2 regions of the Bordetella sp. genome follow, and region 1 is predicted to be linked to the other one. Evidence: predicted binding sites of a transcription regulator. Region 1 holds the regulator's gene; the other holds the start of a gene.
What was found. Region 1 encodes NrdR, which represses ribonucleotide reductase genes. Its sites were predicted from a motif close to CACNANATNTNGTG; they were not measured.

Region 1 (10,831 bases):
AACGCTGGGCCTGGCGCCCCTGCTGGAAAACGGCGCGCGCCTGATCGATACGCAGACCTTGATCGCCGATTGCAAGTCCGGCGTATCCGGGGCCGGCCGCAAGGCCGAGGTCGGCCTGCTTTTCTCCGAAGCCAGCGATAATTTCAAGGCCTATGGCGTGTCGGGCCATCGTCATCACCCAGAGATCTCGGAGCAACTGGAACGCCTGGCCGGCGGCAAGGTGGGCCTGACCTTCGTCCCGCACCTCGTGCCCATGATCCGCGGGATGTACTCGACCCTCTATGCCCGCATCCTGCCGGAGGCCCGCGGCACGGATTTCCAGGCCCTGTACGAAAAGCGCTACGCAAACGAAGCGTTCGTGGACGTCATGCCCGCCGGCAGCTTGCCGGAAACGCGTTCCGTGCGTGCCTCCAACGACTTGCGCATCGCGCTCCATCGTCCAGAGGGCGGCGATCTGCTCGTCGTCCTGGTTGTGCAGGATAACCTGGTGAAAGGCGCGGCGGGCCAGGCAGTGCAGAACATGAACATCATGTTCGGCTTGCCCGAGGATGCCGGCCTGGGGCAGGTGGCCGTGCTGCCTTGACGGTTGCGCCAAGGCTCGGCGGCCTGCCCGGCCGGGGGAACGAGATGAACCGCCAGCCGCCCGACGAGCCCGTCGTGCCGGCACAGGGCAGGCAGCCCTGGAGTTTCCGGGCGGGCGCGGTTGCAGGGGCGTTGGGGCTGGGTGCCTTGGCCGGCATCATCCTCGGGCTGGCCATGCTCTTCCGGCCTGTCGGCACGGACCGTGAGGCAACGCGGGAACGCCTTGCAGCGCTGCAGGCGCGTGCCGAGCAGGCCGAGGCACAGGTCCAGGGGCTGCGTGGCCAACTGGCTGCCTCCGATGCCGATCTGGCGGTGGAGCGTGCCGCGCGCCGCACGCTCGAAGACAACGTGGCGGCATTGCAGGCCCAGGCGGGACAATTGCGCGACCGGCTGGCCTTCTACGATCAGTTGCTTCCGGCCGGACCCACGGGCACGCTATCCATACGCGCGGTCTCGATGGCCCGGGTGCCCGCCGGCCTGCGCTACCGGGTGCTGCTGATGCGCAGCGCGCGGCCTGGCTTGGCGCCTTTTGTCGGCAGCCTGCGCTTCGTCGCCTCGGGGCTGCGGGACGGTGCCGAAGTCCGGCTGCCCTTGGCACCGCTCCAGACGATGTCGGGGGAGCCGGACCGCGCCAGCGGGGCGCCCATGCCGCCGTCGGGGTCTTCGCCGGATACCGGCACGGCGATTTCCGATGCGGAAAAAGGCGGCTCCGTGCAGGCCGGTGTGGCGACGCTTCCCGACGGCGGCCAGACGACGGCGCCGGACGGCGCCAACGCCGTCGCCGCGGCGTCCACGCTGGTCCCGCTGGAAGTAGACCAGTACCGAAGCAGTGAAGGCATCCTGGCGCTGCCTCCCGATTTCACGCCGACGGAAGTCGCTGTAGAGGTGGTCCAGGACGGCGCAGTGCAGGCGTCTGAGCAGGCTGCCGTGGCATTTTGAATCGGCCGGGCGCTGCGCTATAGTAGGTGGTAATCGGGGCGGGATTTTGCGCCCTTCACGAATTTATCGGGCCCGCCTGGGCCCCGCCCATATCGGGCAGGAGTCACCAAATGAACGCAGTAACCGAAACCGTCGATCTGCAGTCGGCCCCGCCGACGCCGCTGATTTTCACCGATGCCGCAGCCGCCAAGGTCAAGGATCTGCTGGCTGACGAAGGCAATCCTGAACTCAAACTGCGCGTCTTCGTGCAGGGCGGCGGATGCTCCGGTTTCCAGTACGGCTTCACTTTCGATGAAGTCGTCAACGAAGACGATACCGTGCTGGACAAGGAAGGCGTGCAGCTGCTCGTCGACCCCATGAGCTTCCAGTATCTGGTCGGCGCGGAAATCGACTACAAGGAAGACCTGGAAGGCGCGCAATTCGTCATCCGGAACCCGAACGCCACCACGACCTGTGGTTGCGGGTCCTCGTTCTCGGTCTGACGATCGCGGCGGTGTCCGGCTGAGGCCGGGCTCGCGGAATGCCGGGGCGCGGAAAATGCAGCCCGGGCACAAAACAGAAACGGGCGCTTGCGCCCGTTTTGCTTTTTCATCGTTTTTACATGCGAGGCTAGGCCTGGCAGGCGTCGGCGCCGACCGGGCCGCGCCAGTACTGCGAGTGGAGTCGATCAGGCTGGATAAAGCGCGCCCAGCACCCGCGCGCCACGTGCGCCCGTCACCGCCGGCAGGCCTGCAGCCACGCCGTTCAAATGGGCGCAGGCCAGCCATGCGAACGCCAGCGCCTCCATGGACTGGGCGGGAACGCCGTGGACATCTGTGCTGGCGACGGGTCGGCCCAGGCACTCCGCAAGGTCACGCATCAATCCGCGATTGCGTGCGCCGCCACCACAGACCAGGATTTCCCGCGTGTCAGGTGCTTCCCGGTCGATGGCCTGGGCAACTGTGCGCGCCGTGAAGCGCTGCAAGGTGGCCTGGATGTCCTGCGGCGTGAGCCGGCGGCAATAGCCATCCCAGGCGTTCAGGCGGTTGTCCAGCCAAGTGGCATTGAAAAGGTCGCGGCCGGTGGATTTGGGCGGGCGCTTGCTGAGCCACGGTTCGCTGGCCAGCAAATATTCCAGGATGTTGGTGTCCACCTTGCCGGCCGCGGCGAAGGCGCCGTCGTCATCGTAGTGTTGCCCGGTATGGCGCCGGCACCATTCGTCCAGCAGCATATTTGCCGGCCCGGTATCGAAGCCGGTTACGGGCCGTCCAGGCGCCAGCAGGGTAACGTTGGCGATGCCGCCCAGGTTCAACACCGCGCGTGGCACATCGGCCGCGAAGATAGCCGCATGAAAGGCCGGTACCAGGGGGGCGCCTTGGCCGCCGGCCGCGACATCGCGTGCACGGAAATCCGCTACGACCGGGATGCCTGTGCGTTCGGCCAGCAGGGCAGGCGCGTTCAGCTGGATGGTGTAGCCCAGATCGGGCCGATGGCGCACGGTCTGGCCGTGCGCGCCGATGGCCAGGACTTCGGTATTCGTTACGCCAGCCGTTGCCAGCAGTTGCCGGACGGTGTCCGCATAACATTCCGCCAGGGCCAGAGATGCGCGGGCCGCGCGTTCGAGTTCGTCCGGGCCCGGTGCATTCAAGGCCAGCAGCGTCTGCCGAAGTTCGTCCGGCATGGGCAGGCTGGCTTCCGCCAGCACCGCCGGACGGCCATCCGGCGCGATGCGGGCAAGAACGCCGTCCACGCCGTCGGTGCTGGTGCCGGACATCAGTCCGATGAACAAACCGGCGGCTGTGGTCATGGCGCTGTCCGGGTGGCGCCCTGGATCAGTTGCTGGCGGCGCTGGCCAGCGTTGTTCCGGGCATGGATTGCTGGAATTGCGCCAGCATATTCAACTGCTGCTTGTAGACCGCGGTTTCCTTCGCGAAGGCGACCGCTTCCTTGCCTTCGAGCTTCTGCGCCACCGGCAGGTCGACCGAGAGCGGATCGACAGGCTGGCCGTTGATGCGGAATTCATAGTGCAGATGCGGACCGGTGGCCCAGCCGGTCTGGCCGACGTAGCCGATGACTTCACCCTGCGTGACGCGCACGCCCTTGCGGATGCCGGGCGCAATGCGGCTTTGGTGGGCGTAGAGCGTGGAGAACTTGTTGTCGTGTTTGACGATCACGACGTTGCCGTAGCCGTTCTGCGTGCCGGCGAATGCGATCTCGCCGTCCGACGTGCTGTGGATCGGTGTGCCGGTGGGCGCGGCATAGTCCACGCCTTTATGTCCCGTCCACGTCTTGTGGATAGGGTGCATGCGCATGCCGAAGGTGGAACTGATGCGGCTGAACTTCAGCGCGGTGCGCAGGAAGGCGCCGCGCAGGCTGGTACCGTCGAAACCGTAGTAGGAGCCCGCCGTGCTGCCGGGCGGCTGGAACCACACCGCGGTGTACAGCTTGCCCTGGTTTTCGAATTCCAGTGCCAGTACGCGGCCCGCGCCGGCGTAGCGCCCGTCGTGCGAGCGCGTTTCGTACACCACGCGGAACTGGTCGCCCTGGCGCAGGCTGCGCAGGAAGTCGATCTTGGCGCTCAGGATGTCGGCCATCTGCAGGGTGACCGAATCCGGGATTCCCGCCGCATCGGTCGCGGCGAAGAGCGACGATTCGATGGTGCCCATCGCCACGCGGACCTGGCGATCCGTATCCTCCGTCATTTCCCGGGCGGTATAGTTATCGCCGTCGGGTTTGACTTCCAGGAAGCGCGTAACCACCTGGCCATCCGAATCGTTGCCCGGGGTATGGACATAGCGCAGCCAGACCAGGTTGCCGTCGCCGTCCGTGGCGGCCTGCACCGTGCGGCCCGGGTACAGCTTGTAGATGCTGCGCGCGCTCGGATCGACGGTCAGGAAAGTCTGCAGGCCGTCGCTGTCCACATGCAGGCGCTGCAGGATCGCTGCCAGAGTGTCCCCGCGGCGGATGCGGGTCTCGTTGACATAGGGGGAGGTGGACCCGTCGCTGACTTCGTAGTCGGCCGGCGACAGGGCCATGACTTTCTCGATCGTACGGGTCGGCGGCAGGTCGGCGTCGGGATGCTGAACCATGCCGACCGCGGCGGCGGCGGCAAACAAACCCATCGCGGTGGCGACAACGGCCGCGCGGAAAATTCGGGAACGGCGGGAGGGGAATGCGGAATTCGGCAGGGTGGGGAGCGTGGAGGCGGGTGGGCCGCCGGCCCCGGGTTCGTTGGACCCTGTAGTCATCTTCAGAAAAACCCTGGGGCGACAGTGCCCCCATGACAGTTGCGTATGATTAGGGCGGTATCCTAGCCGATTCGGCTAGAATTTTCGACAACTTTTGTGATTTTTACCTCCCCTTTGCCTGTCCGGAAGGGTTAGATCGTTCCCCAATATGTCCCAATCCGAAGCTCCCATTACCGCGGAAGTCGAAGCCGACCTCCGCGTCGCCAAGCGCGGCTGCGACGAACTGCTCGTCGAGTCGGAATTCGTGCGCAAACTGGCCCGCAGCCGCGCCACCGGCGTCCCCCTTCGCATCAAGCTGGGGCTCGATCCCACGGCACCGGACATCCACCTGGGCCATACGGTCGTCCTGAACAAGATGCGGCAGCTCCAGGACCTGGGCCATACCGTCATCTTCCTGATCGGCGATTTCACGTCCATGATCGGCGACCCCAGCGGGCGCAATAACACCCGTCCCCCTTTAACGCGGGAGCAGATCGAGTCGAACGCGAAAACGTACTACGCACAGGCCAGCCTGGTGCTGGACCCCGCGCGCACGGAAATCCGCTACAACTCCGAGTGGTCCGACCCGCTCGGCGCCCGCGGCATGATCCAGCTGGCATCCCGGTACACGGTGGCTCGCATGATGGAGCGCGAGGATTTCACCAAGCGCTTCAAGGGCGGCATCCCGATTTCGGTACACGAGTTCCTGTACCCCCTGATGCAGGGGTATGACTCGGTGGCACTGAAATCCGACCTGGAGCTGGGCGGCACGGACCAGAAATTCAATCTGCTGGTCGGCCGTGAACTGCAAAAGGAGTATGGGCAGGAGCCGCAGTGCATCCTGACCATGCCGCTGCTGGAAGGTACCGACGGCGTCGACAAAATGTCGAAGTCCAAGGGCAACTATATTGGTATCTCGGAGGCTCCGGGATCGATGTTCGGCAAGCTGATGTCGATCTCCGATACGCTGATGTGGCGCTACTACGAGTTGCTGTCCTTCCGTTCGCTGGACGACATCGCCGCCTTGAAAGCCGCCACCGAAGCGGGCCGCAATCCGCGCGATGCCAAGGTCGAACTGGCGCAGGAAATCGTTGCGCGCTTCCATGGCGCGCAGGCCGGCCGCGATGCCCTGGCCGAATTCGAAGCGCGCTTCCGCGATGGCGCCCTGCCCGAGGATATGCCGGAAGTCACGGTGGCCGGCGCGCCGCTCGGCATTCTGAAGGTGCTGCGCGAAGCCGGGCTGGCCGCGTCAGGCGCCGAAGCCCAGCGCAACGTCGAACAGGGAGGCGTGCGCGTGAACGGCGAGAAGGTGGAAGACAAATCGTTGCAATTGTCCGGGGGTGTCTACGTGATCCAAGTAGGAAAACGGAAGTTCGCGCGTGTTACCTTGGCGTCGTAGGGAATCATCCGACGACGCATACGACCCATCCTTTTGTTTTTTTAAAGGAGGCATGCCATGAAGCTAGCGAGCTTGTCTTTTTCCGATAATGAGTCGATCCCCGAGCGCTATGCCTTCGCGCGGATCGACCCGCAGTCGCACGTCGCGTTGGCGGATAACTTCAACCCCCAGTTTTCCTGGGACGATGTGCCGGACGGCACCCAGTCCTTCGTCATGGTCTGCCACGATCCGGACGTGCCCAGCAAGCCGGACGACGTCAACCAGGAAGGGCGCGTGGTGCCCGCCGAGCTGCCGCGCGTGGAGTTTTTCCATTGGGTGCTGGTGGACCTGCCGGCGGACATGCGGGAAATCGAGGAAGGCGCCTTTTCCAACGGCATCACGCCGCGTGGCAAGGGCGGTCCGCTCGCACCGCACGAGGCGCGCCAGGGGATCAACGACTACACCAGCTGGTTTGCCGCCGATCGCGACATGAGCGGCGACTATTTCGGCTATGACGGGCCGTGCCCGCCCTGGAACGACAGCCTGGTACACCACTATATCTTTACGCTCTATGCCCTGAGCGTCCCACGGCTGGACGTGGAAGGCACGTTCAACGGAAAACAGGTGCTCAGCGCCATCCAGGGCAAGATCCTGGCGCAGGCATCCCTGACCGGTGTGTACACGCTGAACCCCTCGTTGGCACCCAGGCAGATCGGCACCACCTCGGCATGAGCGCGGGGCGGGCGCGGCCGGGATAGTCCCTCGGCTCGTCGCCCGGACCTGCTTCGACGTATTGCAGGCGCCGCATCAGCGGCGCTTTTCCTTGCACCATACCGGTGCCGCGGTCCGCGGGACCTGGCGGGCGCCGCGCTGCCAGGGTATCGGGCAGCACGCCCTCTGCGCGCCTTTCCGTGCGGCGGGGCGCCGGTATACCGGATCGTCGTTGCGTCCGAGCCGCCACGGCGGCGCCAGCATGAGGCGCCTTCACGCTGGCATGAGCGGCTTTTCCGATGGCGCGCCCCGTGGCGAAAAAATCCCCGGACAGGACATTTCCAACGCGTAAATGGACAAAAAGCACCGTAACCGCACGGTAAACTATCCCGAATACGCCTTTTCCGCTTTTTGACTCCGTTCAGGAACTTCCATGTTTGACCGTACCCGCACCATTTCCCAGGTGGACGAAGCCGTCTGGGCCGCCATCCAGAAGGAAAACCACCGCCAGGAACAGCACATAGAGCTGATCGCATCGGAAAACTATGCCAGTCCGGCGGTCATGCAGGCGCAGGGCACGCAACTGACGAACAAGTACGCGGAAGGGTATCCGGGCAAGCGCTACTACGGCGGCTGCGAGTTCGTCGACATCGTGGAACAGTTGGCCATCGATCGCCTCAAGGAGCTGTTTGGCGCGGAGGCCGCCAACGTGCAGCCGAACTCCGGGTCGCAGGCCAACCAGGGCGTGTACATGGCGGTGCTCAAGCCGGGCGATACGGTCCTGGGCATGAGCCTCGCCGAAGGCGGCCACCTGACTCACGGGGCCTCCGTCAACGCGTCCGGCAAGCTTTACAACTTCCTGCCTTACGGGCTGGACGCCGATGAAGTGCTCGATTACGGCAAGGTCGAATCCCTGGCGCAGGAGCACAAGCCCAAGCTCATCGTCGCCGGCGCGTCCGCCTATGCCCTGCATATCGATTTCGAGCGCATGGCGCGCATCGCCCGCGACAATGGCGCGCTCTTCATGGTAGACATCGCCCACTACGCCGGCCTGGTGGCGGGCGGCGTGTATCCCAACCCGGTGCCGCACGCCGATTTCGTCACCTCGACCACGCACAAATCGCTGCGCGGCCCCCGCGGTGGCGTGATCATGATGAAATCCGAATACGAAAAGGCCATCAATTCGGCAATTTTCCCGGGTATCCAGGGTGGCCCTCTGATGCACGTCATCGCCGCCAAGGCCATCGCCTTCAAGGAAGCCTTGCAGCCGGAATTCCGCGATTACGCCCACCAGGTGGCCAAGAACGCCAAGGTGCTGGCCGAAACGCTGGTCAAGCGCGGCCTGCGTATCGTCTCCGGACGGACCGAAAGCCACGTCATGCTGGTCGACCTGCGCGCCAAGGGTATTACCGGCAAGGAAGCCGAAGCGGTGCTGGGCCACGCCCACATCACGGTCAACAAGAACGCGATTCCCAACGATCCGGAAAAGCCCTTCGTGACCAGCGGCATCCGCCTGGGTACGCCGGCCATCACCACCCGGGGTTTCAAGGAAGCGGAAACCGAACTCACCGCCAACCTGATCGCCGACGTGCTGGACGATCCGCGCAACGAGGCCAATATCGCCTCGGTACGCGAGCGCGTCGACGCGCTGACCGCCCGTCTGCCGGTCTACGGCTGACAGCGGGGATAACGTGCGCTGTCCGTTCTGCGGCCATGCCGACACCCAGGTCATCGACAGCCGGGTGTTGGAAGAGGGCGAAACCATCCGCCGGCGCCGCCGCTGCCAGCAGTGCGACAAGCGCTTCACCACTTACGAGCGGGTGGAGCTCGTCATGCCGTCCATCGTCAAGCGTAACGGCAGCCGCAGCGAGTACGACCAGGGCAAGCTGCGCGCCAGCCTGTCCCTGGCGTTGCGCAAGCGGCCGGTCAGCACCGAAGACGTCGATGCGGCGGTCGCCCGCATCGAGGAAGCCCTGCTGACCAGCGGCAAGCGGGAAGTCCCTTCCGCCTACGTGGGCGAATTGGTAATGACCGAACTGCGCAAGCTGGACAAGGTGGCCTACGTCCGTTTCGCTTCGGTCTACCGCAGCTTCGAGGATATCGGCGAATTCATCGAAGCCATCCGCGAAATGCAGGGTCCGTTGCTCTCCGGCAAGCTTCGCAAAGAGCCCTGACGTGCCCAGGAGCGAAGAACAGGATCTTCACTGGATGCGGCGCGCCCTGGATCTGGCGCGCGGGGTGCTTCATACCACCGCGCCCAATCCCCGGGTGGGCTGTGTGATCGTCCGCGACGGCCAGGTCCTGGGCGAAGGCGCCACCCAACCGCCGGGTGGCCCCCATGCCGAGATCTGCGCCTTGCGCGATGCCGCGGCGCGCGGCGTCCCTGTCGCGGGCGCCACGTTCTACGTCACCCTGGAACCATGCAGCCATTTCGGCCGGACGCCGCCATGCGTGGATGCCGTCGTCGCCGCCGCGCCCGCACGTGTCGTGGTGGCCATGGGGGATCCCAATCCGCAGGTCAACGGCGCGGGCCTGGCCCGTCTGCGGGCCCAGGGCATCCCCATCGCGACGGGCGTCTGCATGCAGGAGGCTCTGGCCTTGAACGCCGGATTCGCGGCAAGGATGAGCAGAGGCACCCCATGGACATGGGTGAAGATGGCAGCCTCGCTGGACGGTCGCAGCGCCCTGCATAACGGAATGTCGCAATGGATTACGGGTGCCGAAGCACGCGCGGACGGCCATGCCTGGCGTGCTCGTGCCGACGTGGTCCTGACCGGCATGGGGACCGTGCAGAAGGACGATCCCCGCCTTACCGTGCGGGATGTGGAAGTTCCGCGCCAGCCGCGCAAGGCGGTGGTCGACGGCCGGCTGCAGATATCCGAGGGCGCGCGCCTGTTCGATGGCGAAGAGGTCTGGGTCTTCACAGCCCATGACGATCCGGTCAAGGCGGAACGGCTGGCGCGCCGCAATGCGCGTGTGATCGTGCTGCCCAGCGCCGAGCCGGGACGGGTCGATTTGCCCGCCATGATGCGCTGGATGGCGCGCCATCACGTCAACGAAGTCCACGTCGAAGCCGGTGCCGGCCTGACCGGCGCTCTGCTATCGTCAGATTGCGTGGATGAGATCCTGGCCTACATCGCGCCGGTTTTGCTGGGCGATGCCGCCGGCATGGTCAAGCTTCCGATGCTTTCGCATCTGGACAATGCCCGGCGCTTCGACTTCGTCGACGTGCGGCCGGTGGGCGGCGATGTCCGGCTGCGCGGGCGTTTCGCGGATCGTTGGCAAGCGCTGCAGAGTGCTGCCACTCCCCGCTGAACGCATATTCCTTCTCGTAGTTCCCGCGGCATTCCTGCTCTTCCCAGTGCGCGTATCCTATGGATATCGGGGCCGGCCGGCTCAGGCGCGCCGCATGCGCATGGTTGTCGGGAGGCCGATATTCATGTGGTCAGACCTCTCCAGGAGTTTTTTATGTTTACCGGCATCGTCACGGCAGTGGGCCGTATCGAGCAAACCCAGCCTTACGAATCCCAGGACGGCAGCGGCGGTATCCGCGTCCGTATCGATGCTGGAAATCTCGGCCTATCCGACGTCCAGCTCGGTGATTCGATCGCCGTCCAGGGTGCCTGCATGACCGTGGTGGCACTGCAGGAAAACAGCTTCGATGTCGATATCTCGCGCGAGAGCCTGCGGCTTACCGTCGGGCTGGATCGCGAAGGCGCCGAAGTGAATCTCGAAAAATCGCTGCGAGTCGGCGATGCGCTGGGCGGCCACCTGGTATCCGGACACGTCGATGGTTTGGGTGTCGTGGCGGGCTATGCGCAAGTCGGAGAGTCGCGGGAGCTTATCATCCGCGCGCCAAAGGAAATTGCCAAATACCTGGCCTACAAAGGCTCTGTTACGGTTAATGGCATAAGCCTTACAGTGAACCGCGTAAAAGACGGAGAGGAGGGTAGTGACATCACCATTAACGTAATTCCTCATACCCAAAACATGACCACGTTGCGTAACGTAAACG
Region 2 (10,831 bases), on a different contig from region 1:
ACAGATCGCGGATGAAGGCCTGCAAAGCATCCGCGTCCTCCGGGCGGATGGGCCGCACCACCCAGGGCGTGCCGTCGGCGAAGTGGCGAACCTGCACCAGCCGCGACGGATAGGGATGGATGGCCATGTGCGGATAGCCGCCCAGATGCGGGCACGGCGCGGCCGGTTGGCGGGTCAACGCCACGCGGACGGACCTCGCGTACAGCCGGGCCTCGCCGGCGTACAGGGGGTCGATATCCAGCGCTTCGATGTCCGGCGCGTCGGTGATCAATTCGGACACCCGCACCAGCGCCTGCTGCAGGGTTTCGAAGGCGGCCAGCCCCATGCGATGCGCCAGCACCTTGCGCCACAAGCGGCTGCGTTCGATGAGCTGCTGCGCGAGGAAGCCGTTGAGGGGGGGCAGGTCCATGCCGCGGTCGGCGGGGCTCAGCACCGCATCGGGCCCGCCGGCGGCGAAGCGGATCACCGGCCCGAAGCGCGCGTCGCGGTGGACCCGTATTGCCATGGGACGCGACAAAGGCTCGAACGCGCCGCTGGGCATGGTGTCCTGTATCGGCACCATGTAGGCGGCCAGGACATCCCGCGTTTCGGCCGGCCCCAGCGCATGGCGCCCGTCGCGCCGGACCGCATCGACGATGGCTTGCGCGGCTGCAGTGTCCGGCTGCGGCCCCTGGGGCAGCGGCGGCTGCGATTGCAGCAGCAGTTGCTGGTTGTAGTAGTGGGTGGACAGCACGCCGAACGCATCGGCGGCCGATTCCGGCGTGCGAAAGGCTGAGGTGCCGGCGTCGTCCAGCATGCGCCGCAGCGGCCGCATGCCGGCATCGCCCATGAAGCAGGACACGATGGGCTTGCGCGCGCGCGGCGCGATCAGCGCCAACCGTTGCGCCACCGCGCGCAGGTCGGCCAGCGCGTCCGGCGCCAGCAGCACCAGCACGCCGTCCACGCCCGTATCGTCGATAAGGGTGTCCAGCACCGCCTGCGCCACGTCCGGCGTCAGCGGTGCATGGGTGATGACGGGATTGGCGACGGCCGACCCGGGTTCCAGCAGCGCTTCGAGCGCCCGCTCCGTTGCCGGAGAGAGCTCGGCGCGGGCCACCGCGGCATCCGGGCCGATGAGGTCCAGCGCCAACTGCGGCGGCCCGCTGCCGTTGGAGAACAGCGCGACGCGCCGCCCGCGCGGCCGCCTTGCATAGCCCAGCACTTTCAATGCCGAGAACAACTGCACGAAGTAACGCACGCGCACCGCGCCGGCGCGCCGCAGCACCGCATCGAAAACGGCATCGTCATCGTCGCCGCGGCCGGCCTTGAGCACCACCACGGGCTTGGCGCTGGCCGCTGCGCGCAGCGCGCTGATGAAGGGCCGGGCGGAGCCGACGTCCTCCAGGTACAGCGCGATGCTGTCGGTGCGCGGATCCGTGGCCAGGTAGTCCAGCACCGGACCCAGTCCCACGATGGCCTCGTCGCCCAGGGCGATCGCCGTGGAAAAACCGAAATGCACGTCCTCGGCCCAATCCATGACGGCGGCGATGATGGAACGCGACTGCGCCACCAGCGCGACGCGCCCGGCGCGCGCCAGCGAGGGATGCTGGCTGAAGTTCAGGCTGGCATGCGGACGCTGGACGCCGAAGGCGCGCGGCCCCAGCAGCTTGCAGCGGTTTTCCTGCGCCCAGGCCTGGCACAGGGCGATGGTGCCGCGCGGATAGGGGTCGGGCTGTTCGTGCGGCAGCACGATCAGGGCGCGCGGCGCGCGTGGTGCCAGGCGGCGCAGGGTTTCGGCGAAGACCGCGGGCGCCACGCATACCAGCGCGAGGTCCGGCCGCTCGCCGGCGTCCAGGCCGGCGAGGCTTTCGGGAATGTCGGGCGCCACGCCCGGCGCGCAGTCGATCGTGGTGGTGCGGGCACGCAGGGCCGCGGGCAGAATCGCCGTGCCCGGCAAGGGACGGTCCGCGATGATGAGCAGGGAACGCGGGTCGAACAGCGAAGCCAGTGCGTGTCGAAGCATAGGGATTGGGCCCTCCCTCGAAGCGCTGCACGCTTCCCCCTTAAGGGAGCGACGCTGGCGGACCGGCGGAGCCGGATCCGCGGCGTCCCTGGCCGGGCTACATCTGTTTCATGCGTCGCGGGTGGCATGCGGCGACATGGAACTAAAATGCCGCTATTGCGCAATATGATAACCGACCCTGCTTTCCGATGACCCAAACTTCCCCTTCCCGCGTTCGCACCCGTTTCGCCCCTTCGCCCACCGGCTACCTGCATCTGGGCGGCGCGCGCACGGCGCTTTTTTCCTGGGCGTTTGCCCGTCACCATGGCGGCGTGTTCATCCTGCGCATCGAAGACACCGACGTGGAACGATCGACGCCGGAAGCCGTGCAGGCCATCCTGGACAGCATGGATTGGCTGGGCATGCAGCCGGACGAAGGCCCCTTCTACCAGATGCGCCGCATGGACCGCTACCGCGAGGTCGTGGCCCAGATGCTGGCCGCGGGCACGGCCTACCACTGCTACTGCACGCCCGAGGAAGTGGAAGCCATGCGCGAACGCGCCCGCGCCCAGGGCCTGAAGCCGCGCTATGACGGCACGTGGAGGCCGGAGCCGGGCAAGACGCTGCCGGCCATCCCCGAAGGCCGCCAGCCGGTGGTCCGCTTCAAGAACCCGCTGACGGGCACCACCAGCTGGAACGATATGGTGAAGGGACCGATCAGCTTCGACAACGGCGAACTGGACGACCTGATCATCGCGCGCCCGGACGGCACGCCGACCTACAACTTCTGCGTCGTGGTGGACGACTGGGACATGGGCATCACCCATGTGCTGCGCGGCGACGACCATGTCAACAACACGCCGCGCCAGATCAATATCCTGCGCGCGCTGGGCGCGCAATTGCCCGAATACGGCCACGTGCCCATGATCCTGGGACCGGATGGGGAAAAGCTGTCCAAGCGCCACGGCGCGGTCAGCGTCATGGAATACGACAAGGACGGCTACCTGCCGGAAGCCATGATCAACTACCTGGCCCGGCTGGGGTGGAGCCACGGCGATGACGAGCTCTTCACCCGCGACCAGTTGGTGGAATGGTTCGATACGCGGCATTTGTCGAAGTCCGCGTCGCAATGGGACCCGAAGAAGCTGAACTGGGTCAACGCCCACTACCTGCGCCAGATGACCGATGCCGAACTGGCCGAACGTGTCGCGCCGCGCATCGCGCGGCGTGGCGGCGATCCCGCCGCGGCCGACCTGCCTGCCGTCATGGCGCTGCTGAAAGACCGCGCCGAAACGCTCGAGCAGCTGGCCGACGGCGCCATGTTGTTCTGCGGGCCGTTCGGCGGCGTGCCGCAGGAACTGGCGGCGCAGCACCTGACCGAGCCGGCCCGCGAGGCCCTGGGAGAATTCGCCGGCGAGGCCGGTGGCGGCGACTGGTCGAAGGAGGCCTTGTCCGCCGCCATCAAGCGCGTGCTTGCGGCGCGCGGCATGAAGATGCCGCAACTGGCCATTCCCTTGCGCGTGGCCGTGACGGGCCAGACCCAGACGCCGGCCATCGATGCCGTGCTCGCCCTGCTGGGCAGGGAAAAAGTCCTGGGCCGCCTGGAACGCGCGCTGGCGTAGGGCTACCGCGGGATCTCAGCGCAGCAGGTACCCCGGGGGCATCCTGCGCGCCTTCAGCACTTCTCCACCCGGCTTCTCGTCGCGCAGGACCAGCGTGCTTTTGTCGAGCGCTTCCACCCGGTAGCGGTTGGTGTAGATCGGATCCGACAGGTCGACGGGATCGCCGTTGGATTCGGTGGTCTGCATGGTGTAGACGCCGTTGGCGAACGTCCAGCACCCCGTTTCATCCAGCCCGGGCCGCGCCTTGTTGCGGATCTTGAGCTGGGTCCGATAATGCATCTTGCCGTCCGGCGCCAGCACCAGCAGGGTTTGCTGCGTGCCGCCCACGCCGCGCGGCGTGGAGACCGAATACCACGTTCCGGCCAGGGCATCCGCGCCGGCGCTGGCGGCGCAGGCCACGGGCCTGGGGGGAGAAGGCGGCTGGGCCGCCGGATGGGGCGATTCGTTTTTCTTGATTGCGCAACCGGCCAGAACGAACGCGGCGCAGGCTACGCCGGCGAAACGCGAAAATGCACTGCTCATGAAATCCTCACAGGCCACCGAGATATCCGCATTGCGCGGAAAAGGAACACATCGGTGCGACATACCGATTCTGAATATCGCGGCGGCAAGACGCAACGCCCATGCCCAACATAAACGCTCGCAATGCGGTAGTTGTGCGTAACGCGCAACACCGTCCGGGGGATACGCGAAAATTGGCGGGCAGGCCGGGATCAGGCGGCATGCACGGACGTCGCGGCCGTCTCGCGCAATAGGGCCTCCATGACGGATGCCGCCGGTGACAGCGTTCGCCCCGCCAGCCGGGTCATCCCCAAGGTACGGCCGATGCGCGGGCGGCGCAACGGGACGAAGACCAGATTGCGTGCGTCGGGAGGCTTGCCGAGCTCCGCCAGCACGGTAACGCCGACGCCTCGCTCCAGCATCGCGGTCAGCGACATCATGTGGGACACGAAGACGGGCAGGTTCATCATGAAGGCCGCCGCCCGATGCCCGGCCAGCTGGCGATGCGCCACGGTACCGATGAGCGGCAGTCCGGCCACCTCTTTCCACGTTAACCACGCCCGCTGCGCCAAGGGATGATCGTCGCGGCAGACCAGGCCGAATTCGTCCCGCCACAACGGCTCGAATACCAGGCGCTTGTCGCTCAGGACCGGACTGCATATGCCCAATTCGGCCTGCCCCGCCAGCACCATGCGCTCCACCCCTTCGGAATTGTCGTCATAAAGCCGCATCGCGACGTCGGGATGGGCGGCGCGGTAGCGGGCAACCAGGTCGGGTATCCAAAGCGAGGCGGCCGTGGCGACCGCGGCCATCGTCAGCAGACCCGTTTCGCTGCGCGCCATGCCGCCGATGCTCATGGCCACACGGTCGTGATGATCGACCAGTTCGCGCGCCAGCGGCAGGCAGGATTCGCCGAAGCGCGTCAGGCTTACCCGCGCGCCGCGTTCGAACAGCGGCTGCCCCAGGCGTTGCTCCATCTCGCGAATGGACAGCGACAAGGCGGGCTGGGAACGGAAGGCGCGCGCCGCTGCCGCGCGGAAACTGCGCAGCTCCGCCACCAATAGGAAATGCCGGTAATGCGCGATGGAAAGATCCGGAAGCTGGCTCATGGCGCGGCCTTTTTCATGTATTTGCCGGACTTATTATCGGATAGAAAAAATAAATTTTTCTCATCGCCTGCCGCAGCCTACCATTCGCCGCATGGACGCCATCACGCCCCCCGCCGCCCTTCCGGACTTCACGCTCCTCGATCGAATGCCGCCGCTGCCGGCCGGCGAGGGCCGGCTGGTCGTCGGCGCACGCGGCAAGGCGGGCAGGCCCACACTGCTTTTCGTGCACGGCGCATTTCATGGTGCCTGGTGCTATGCGGGCTACCTGGAGTACTTCGCCGCCCTGGGCATCGGCTGCGCGGCCCTGGACCTGCCCGGCCACGGCGGGCTGCCACAGGGCCCTGACTACCATCGCCATGGTGTCGGCGATTTCGGCGTATGCGTCGCGCAGGCCATGGACCTGATCGAAGGCCCGATCGTGGTGGCGGGACACAGCATGGGCGCCCTGCCGGCGCTCTTTGCCGCCACCCAACGCAAAACCGCCGGTATCGTATTGATGGCCCCGTCGCCGCCGGCCAATGTATCGGGCGCGCTGGCATTGGACCCGGTGCCGGTTGGCGCCAGCCGGCCGCCGCCCGGCCTGGACGACGTACGCAGGCGGTTCACCGGAGACATGGAGCGACACGCCGTCGCCGCGGTCGCGGCCCGCCTGTGCCCGGAAAGCGCGGAGGCCATGAACGACCGTTATTTGCTGCGACTGGCCATCCCGGCACAGGCGATCGATGCACCGGGCCTGTGCCTGGAAGCGGGCCGGGACGACGCCGCGCGGCATCCGCCGGGCCAGGACCGGGCCGTGGCCGATCTCTACGGCTTCGAATATCGCCTGCTGCCGGACATGCCTCACTGCATGATGTACGCACGCGGCTGGCGGGAAAGCGCAGAGGCGATACGCGATTGGTACGAGCGCCATTTTCCCGGCTGATCCGTTACATGGCTGCGGCGGCGTTGGCGCCATCGCTATATATATAGAGAGAGAGACCACCATATGGAGCCGCGCGGGAATGACGATGGGATTTCCCCATCGCCACCGCGCACAACTGGGGAGACAACCTTGAAGACGCACAAAAAGCTGTTGGCGGCGCTCGCGATATGCGGCGTCTGGATGGCATCGCCGGCAGTTGCCTCGGAATGGCCGGCACGCACCGTGACCATCGTTGTGCCCTCTGCCGCCGGCGGCGCGGCCGACCTGACGGCCCGTACATTCGCCCAATATCTGGGCGCCAAAACCGGCCAAAGCGTCGTGGTGGAAGATCGCCCTGGCGCGGGTGGCATCGTCGGCACCAACACGGTGAAGTCGGCGCCAGCCGATGGCTACACGTTCCTGCTGTCGACCAACTCCACGCAGGCTGCCAATCCCTATCTGTATAAGTCCTTGCCCTACGACCCGCTCAAGGACTTCCGCCAGGTAGGCATGCTCGGGACATTCGGATCGGTCGCCGTGGTATCGCCGGGCAGCCCCTTCCAGACCATGCCCCAGTTGGTGGATTACGCGAAACAGCACCCGGGCAAGGTGTTCTACGGCTATTACAGCTCGTCGTCGCAGGTACCGTCGGCACTGTTGAAGGCGCGCGGCGCGCTGCAGATAGACGGCGCCGCCTACAAGAACGTCACGCAGATCATTACCGATCTGCGGGGCGGGCAGATCGACTTCGCCTTCGTGGATTACCTGACGGCGATGGGCCAGATCGACGGCAAGGGCCTGCGCGCCATCGCCGTCACAGGCGAAGCGGCCCACCCGGCGTGGCCCAAGGTGCCCACCATGGCTTCGTACTACCCCGGCTTCGTGGTGCTGGGCTGGCTGGGGCTGTCCGCGCCGGCGGGCACGCCGGAACCCATCGTCCAGGCGATGAACCGGTATCTGGCGCGGGCGGTCGACGATCCGGAAATCCACGGCAAGCTAAGCCGTCTCGGCCTGCAACCCAAACGCATGGATGTCGCGCAGTTCGACGCCTTCGTGCGGCAGGACGCCGAGCGCTGGAAGCAGTGGATCGCAACGGCGGGGATTACGCGGCAATGAAGCAACGGTCGGCATCACCTCTCGACGGCACCGGTGGCCGGTTTTACACCTTAAAAAAGGCGGCGGCCGGCACCGGACTTCAGGCCGGCATCGCACTTCAATAACGGCAGGGGCCGGGCGTCCCGGCCGCGCCCGGCGGCACCGGCGGCCGGCCCCGTCCGTGCGACAATACGGGGCTGGCGGAGCAGGCACTTCGCCCTCGGACAAGATAACGCCCCGGCGATATACTTCGTAACAACTTAAAGAAGTATCGCGTTCCGCTTCACGCTTGTAGCCATCCCCTTCCACCACTAGAATTGGGCCTGGGGTCGGGGTAAGACACAACATCTTGTGGTTAGGACTTGGGCTGGATGCGTTTCCGGCCCATTTGCGTCCTTTGGTAACCACCCCTTCTTCCACCCTATTCGAACACCCGAGCGCGACGTCACTCGCGCTTTTTACTACGCACAGGAGCTTCCATGCAGCACACTTCGATTGCCTCTGTGACTCGGCCGAGCGCCGTGCCGCCTTCCGACAATGATCAATCGACACCTGCTTCCGGCCAATGGGCCGGTTACCAGGTTATCCGGCGCAACGGCGCGGTGGTCGGTTTCGAACCCAGCAAAATCGCCATCGCGATGACCAAGGCCTTCCTGGCCGTCAACGGCGGCCAGGGCGCCGCCTCCGCCCGCGTGCGCGAACTCGTCGACACCTTGACGCGCCAGGCCGTCAACGCCCTGATGCGCAACCGCCCCAATGGCGGCACTTTCCATATCGAGGAAATCCAGGACCAGGTCGAACTGGCGCTGATGCGCTCGGGCGAACACGATGTCGCCCGCGCCTACGTGCTGTATCGCGAGAAGCGCTCGCAGGAGCGTGCCGCCGAGCACACCCCGCCGGCCGCCGCCGCGCAGCCCGAGCATGTCCTGAACGTGACGGACCAGGGCGTGAAGCGCCCCCTGGATCTGGCCGAACTGCGCGCCACGATCGAAGCCGCCGGTGTGGGGCTGTCCAACTATATCGACGCCGAAGCCATCCTGAAGGAGACCGTCAAGAATCTGTACGACGGCATCCCGGTCGATGAAGTCTACAAGTCGGCCATCCTGTCCGCGCGCGCGCTGGTCGAAAAAGACCCGGCCTACAGCCAGGTCACCGCGCGCCTGCTGCTGCACACGATCCGCAAGGAAGTGCTGGGCGAGGAAGTCTCGCAGGCACAGATGGCGCAGCGCTATGCCGATTATTTCCCGACGTTCATTTCGCGCGGCATCGAAGGTGGCCTGATCGATACCAAGCTGGCGCAATTCGATCTGCCGCGCCTGGCCGCCGCGCTGGACGCGAAACGCGATCTGCAGTTCAGCTATCTGGGCCTGCAGACGCTGTACGACCGCTACTTCCTGCACATCCGTGGCCGCCGCATCGAACTGCCGCAGGTCTTCTACATGCGCGTAGCCATGGGCCTGGCTCTGGGCGAAACGAAACCCGGCGTCGATCGCGAAGCGCGCGCCATCCAGTTCTACGAGATCCTGTCGTCCTTCGACTTCATGAGCTCGACGCCCACCCTGTTCAATTCGGGCACCCTGCATTCGCAGCTGTCGTCGTGCTACCTCACCACCGTGTCGGACGACCTGGAAGGTATCTACGACGCCATCAAGGAAAACGCGCTGCTCGCGAAATACGCGGGCGGCCTGGGCAACGACTGGACCCCGGTACGCGCCTTGCGTAGCCACATCAAAGGTACCAACGGCGAAAGCCAGGGCGTGGTTCCCTTCCTGAAGGTCGTCAACGATACCGCGGTCGCGGTGAACCAGGGCGGCAAGCGCAAGGGCGCCGTGTGCACCTATCTGGAGACGTGGCACCTGGACATCGAAGAATTCCTGGAGCTGCGCAAGAACACCGGCGACGAACGCCGCCGCACCCATGACATGAACACTGCCAACTGGATCCCCGACCTGTTCATGAAGCGGGTCATGGAAAGTGGCGAGTGGACACTGTTTTCGCCGTCGGACTGCCCCGACCTGCACGACAAGTATGGCCGCGAGTTCGAACAGGCTTACCTGGGCTACGAAGCGCGCGTGGCCAGCGGCGAGTTGAAGCTTTACAAAAAGATGCCGGCGCTCACGCTGTGGCGCAAGATGCTGTCCATGCTGTTCGAAACCGGCCATCCCTGGATCACGTTCAAGGATCCGTGCAATATCCGCTCGCCGCAGCAGCACGTCGGCGTGGTCCACAGCTCCAACCTGTGCACGGAAATCACGCTGAACACCAACGAGTCGGAAATCGCGGTGTGCAACCTGGGTTCGGTGAATCTGGTCGCGCACATGAAGCCCACCGCCAACGGCGGCTTCGAGCTGGATCTGGACAAGCTCAAGCGCACCATCGGCGTGGCGATGCGCATGCTCGACAACGTCATCGACATCAACTATTACGCGGTCAAGAAGGCGAAGGACTCCAACCAGCGCCATCGTCCCGTCGGCCTGGGCATCATGGGCTTCCAGGATTGCCTGCACATGATGCGCGTGCCGTATGCGTCGCAAGCCGCAGTGGAATTCGCCGATCGATCGATGGAAGCCGTGTGCTACTACGCGTACCTCGCTTCCAGCGAACTCGCTGAAGAGCGCGGCACGTATCCGACGTACAAGGGCTCGCTGTGGGATCGCGGCATCCTTCCGCAAGACACGTTGAATCTGCTGCGTGAAGAACGCGGCGGCAATGTCGACGTCGATATGTCGTCCGCATTGGATTGGGATGCGTTGCGTGCACGCATCAAAGCGCACGGCATGCGTAACTCCAATTGCGTGGCAATCGCCCCAACCGCGACGATTTCCAATATCATTGGCGTATCTGCGTGCATCGAACCCACTTACCAGAACTTGTACGTCAAATCGAATCTCTCCGGTGAGTTCACGGTCGTCAACGAATACCTCGTGCGCGACTTGAAGAAACTCGGTCTTTGGGACGAAGTCATGGTCGCCGACCTCAAGTACTTCGACGGCAGCCTATCCCGCATCGACCGCGTGCCCGCTGAACTCCGCGAAATCTACGCCACCGCGTTCGAAGTCGAACCGCGCTGGCTGGTGGAATGCGCGTCGCGTCGCCAGAAGTGGATCGATCAGTCGCAGTCGCTCAATATCTATATGGCAGGCGCATCGGGCAAGAAGCTCGACGAAACGTACAAGCTGGCGTGGCTGCGTGGTTTGAAGACCACGTATTACCTGCGCACGCTGGGCGCCACCAGCGCGGAAAAATCCACCGGCCGCGGCGGCGAATTGAACGCAGTCGCTTCGGGCGGCCAGACCGGCACGGCTTCGGCCGCCGCGGCGCCCACCCTGCCGGAACCTGAAATCGTCGGAGCGGTTTGCACCATGAGGCCGGGTGATCCCGGTTTCGAAGAGTGCGAAGCCTGCCAGTAATCGACCGCATCCGGAGAATTTCACATGATCAATTGGGAAGACGACAACGTCGCACTGCAACCGGGCCAGACCGCCGCCAAGCCGGCGGGCGGCATGCCCGCGCGGGCGTCGACGGGCGCCTTCGACGATGCCGCGCTGCCTGCGGCCGTGCCGGCGTCCACCGCCGCGCAGGCCGGGGCTGCCGCGCAACGCGTGAAGGTTGCCGATAAACG

Region 2: the regulator NrdR is predicted to act here: its motif matches at 7,550-7,563, upstream of ACO1P8_RS17065 (ribonucleoside-diphosphate reductase subunit alpha).

What each region holds. Positions count from the first base shown of each region.
Region 1 covers NZ_JBMQQZ010000056.1:4,687-15,517, forward strand. Annotated here, with positions in the region: gene argC (N-acetyl-gamma-glutamyl-phosphate reductase) at 1-583, shown strand, start outside; gene ACO1P8_RS11080 (DUF6776 family protein) at 628-1,521, shown strand; gene erpA (iron-sulfur cluster insertion protein ErpA) at 1,632-2,003, shown strand; gene ACO1P8_RS11090 (anhydro-N-acetylmuramic acid kinase) at 2,189-3,307, opposite strand; gene ACO1P8_RS11095 (peptidoglycan DD-metalloendopeptidase family protein) at 3,333-4,748, opposite strand; gene tyrS (tyrosine--tRNA ligase) at 4,897-6,126, shown strand; gene ACO1P8_RS11105 (YbhB/YbcL family Raf kinase inhibitor-like protein) at 6,184-6,837, shown strand; gene glyA (serine hydroxymethyltransferase) at 7,250-8,494, shown strand; gene nrdR (transcriptional regulator NrdR) at 8,508-8,990, shown strand; gene ribD (bifunctional diaminohydroxyphosphoribosylaminopyrimidine deaminase/5-amino-6-(5-phosphoribosylamino)uracil reductase RibD) at 8,992-10,131, shown strand; gene ACO1P8_RS11125 (riboflavin synthase) at 10,285-10,831, shown strand, end outside.
Region 2 covers NZ_JBMQQZ010000080.1:144,887-155,717, reverse strand. Annotated here, with positions in the region: gene ACO1P8_RS17095 (bifunctional acetate--CoA ligase family protein/GNAT family N-acetyltransferase) at 1-2,002, opposite strand, end outside; gene gltX (glutamate--tRNA ligase) at 2,191-3,603, shown strand; gene ACO1P8_RS17085 (hypothetical protein) at 3,619-4,125, opposite strand; gene ACO1P8_RS17080 (LysR substrate-binding domain-containing protein) at 4,317-5,213, opposite strand; gene ACO1P8_RS17075 (alpha/beta hydrolase) at 5,305-6,135, shown strand; gene ACO1P8_RS17070 (Bug family tripartite tricarboxylate transporter substrate binding protein) at 6,265-7,230, shown strand; gene ACO1P8_RS17065 (ribonucleoside-diphosphate reductase subunit alpha) at 7,689-10,619, shown strand; gene ACO1P8_RS17060 (ribonucleotide-diphosphate reductase subunit beta) at 10,644-10,831, shown strand, end outside.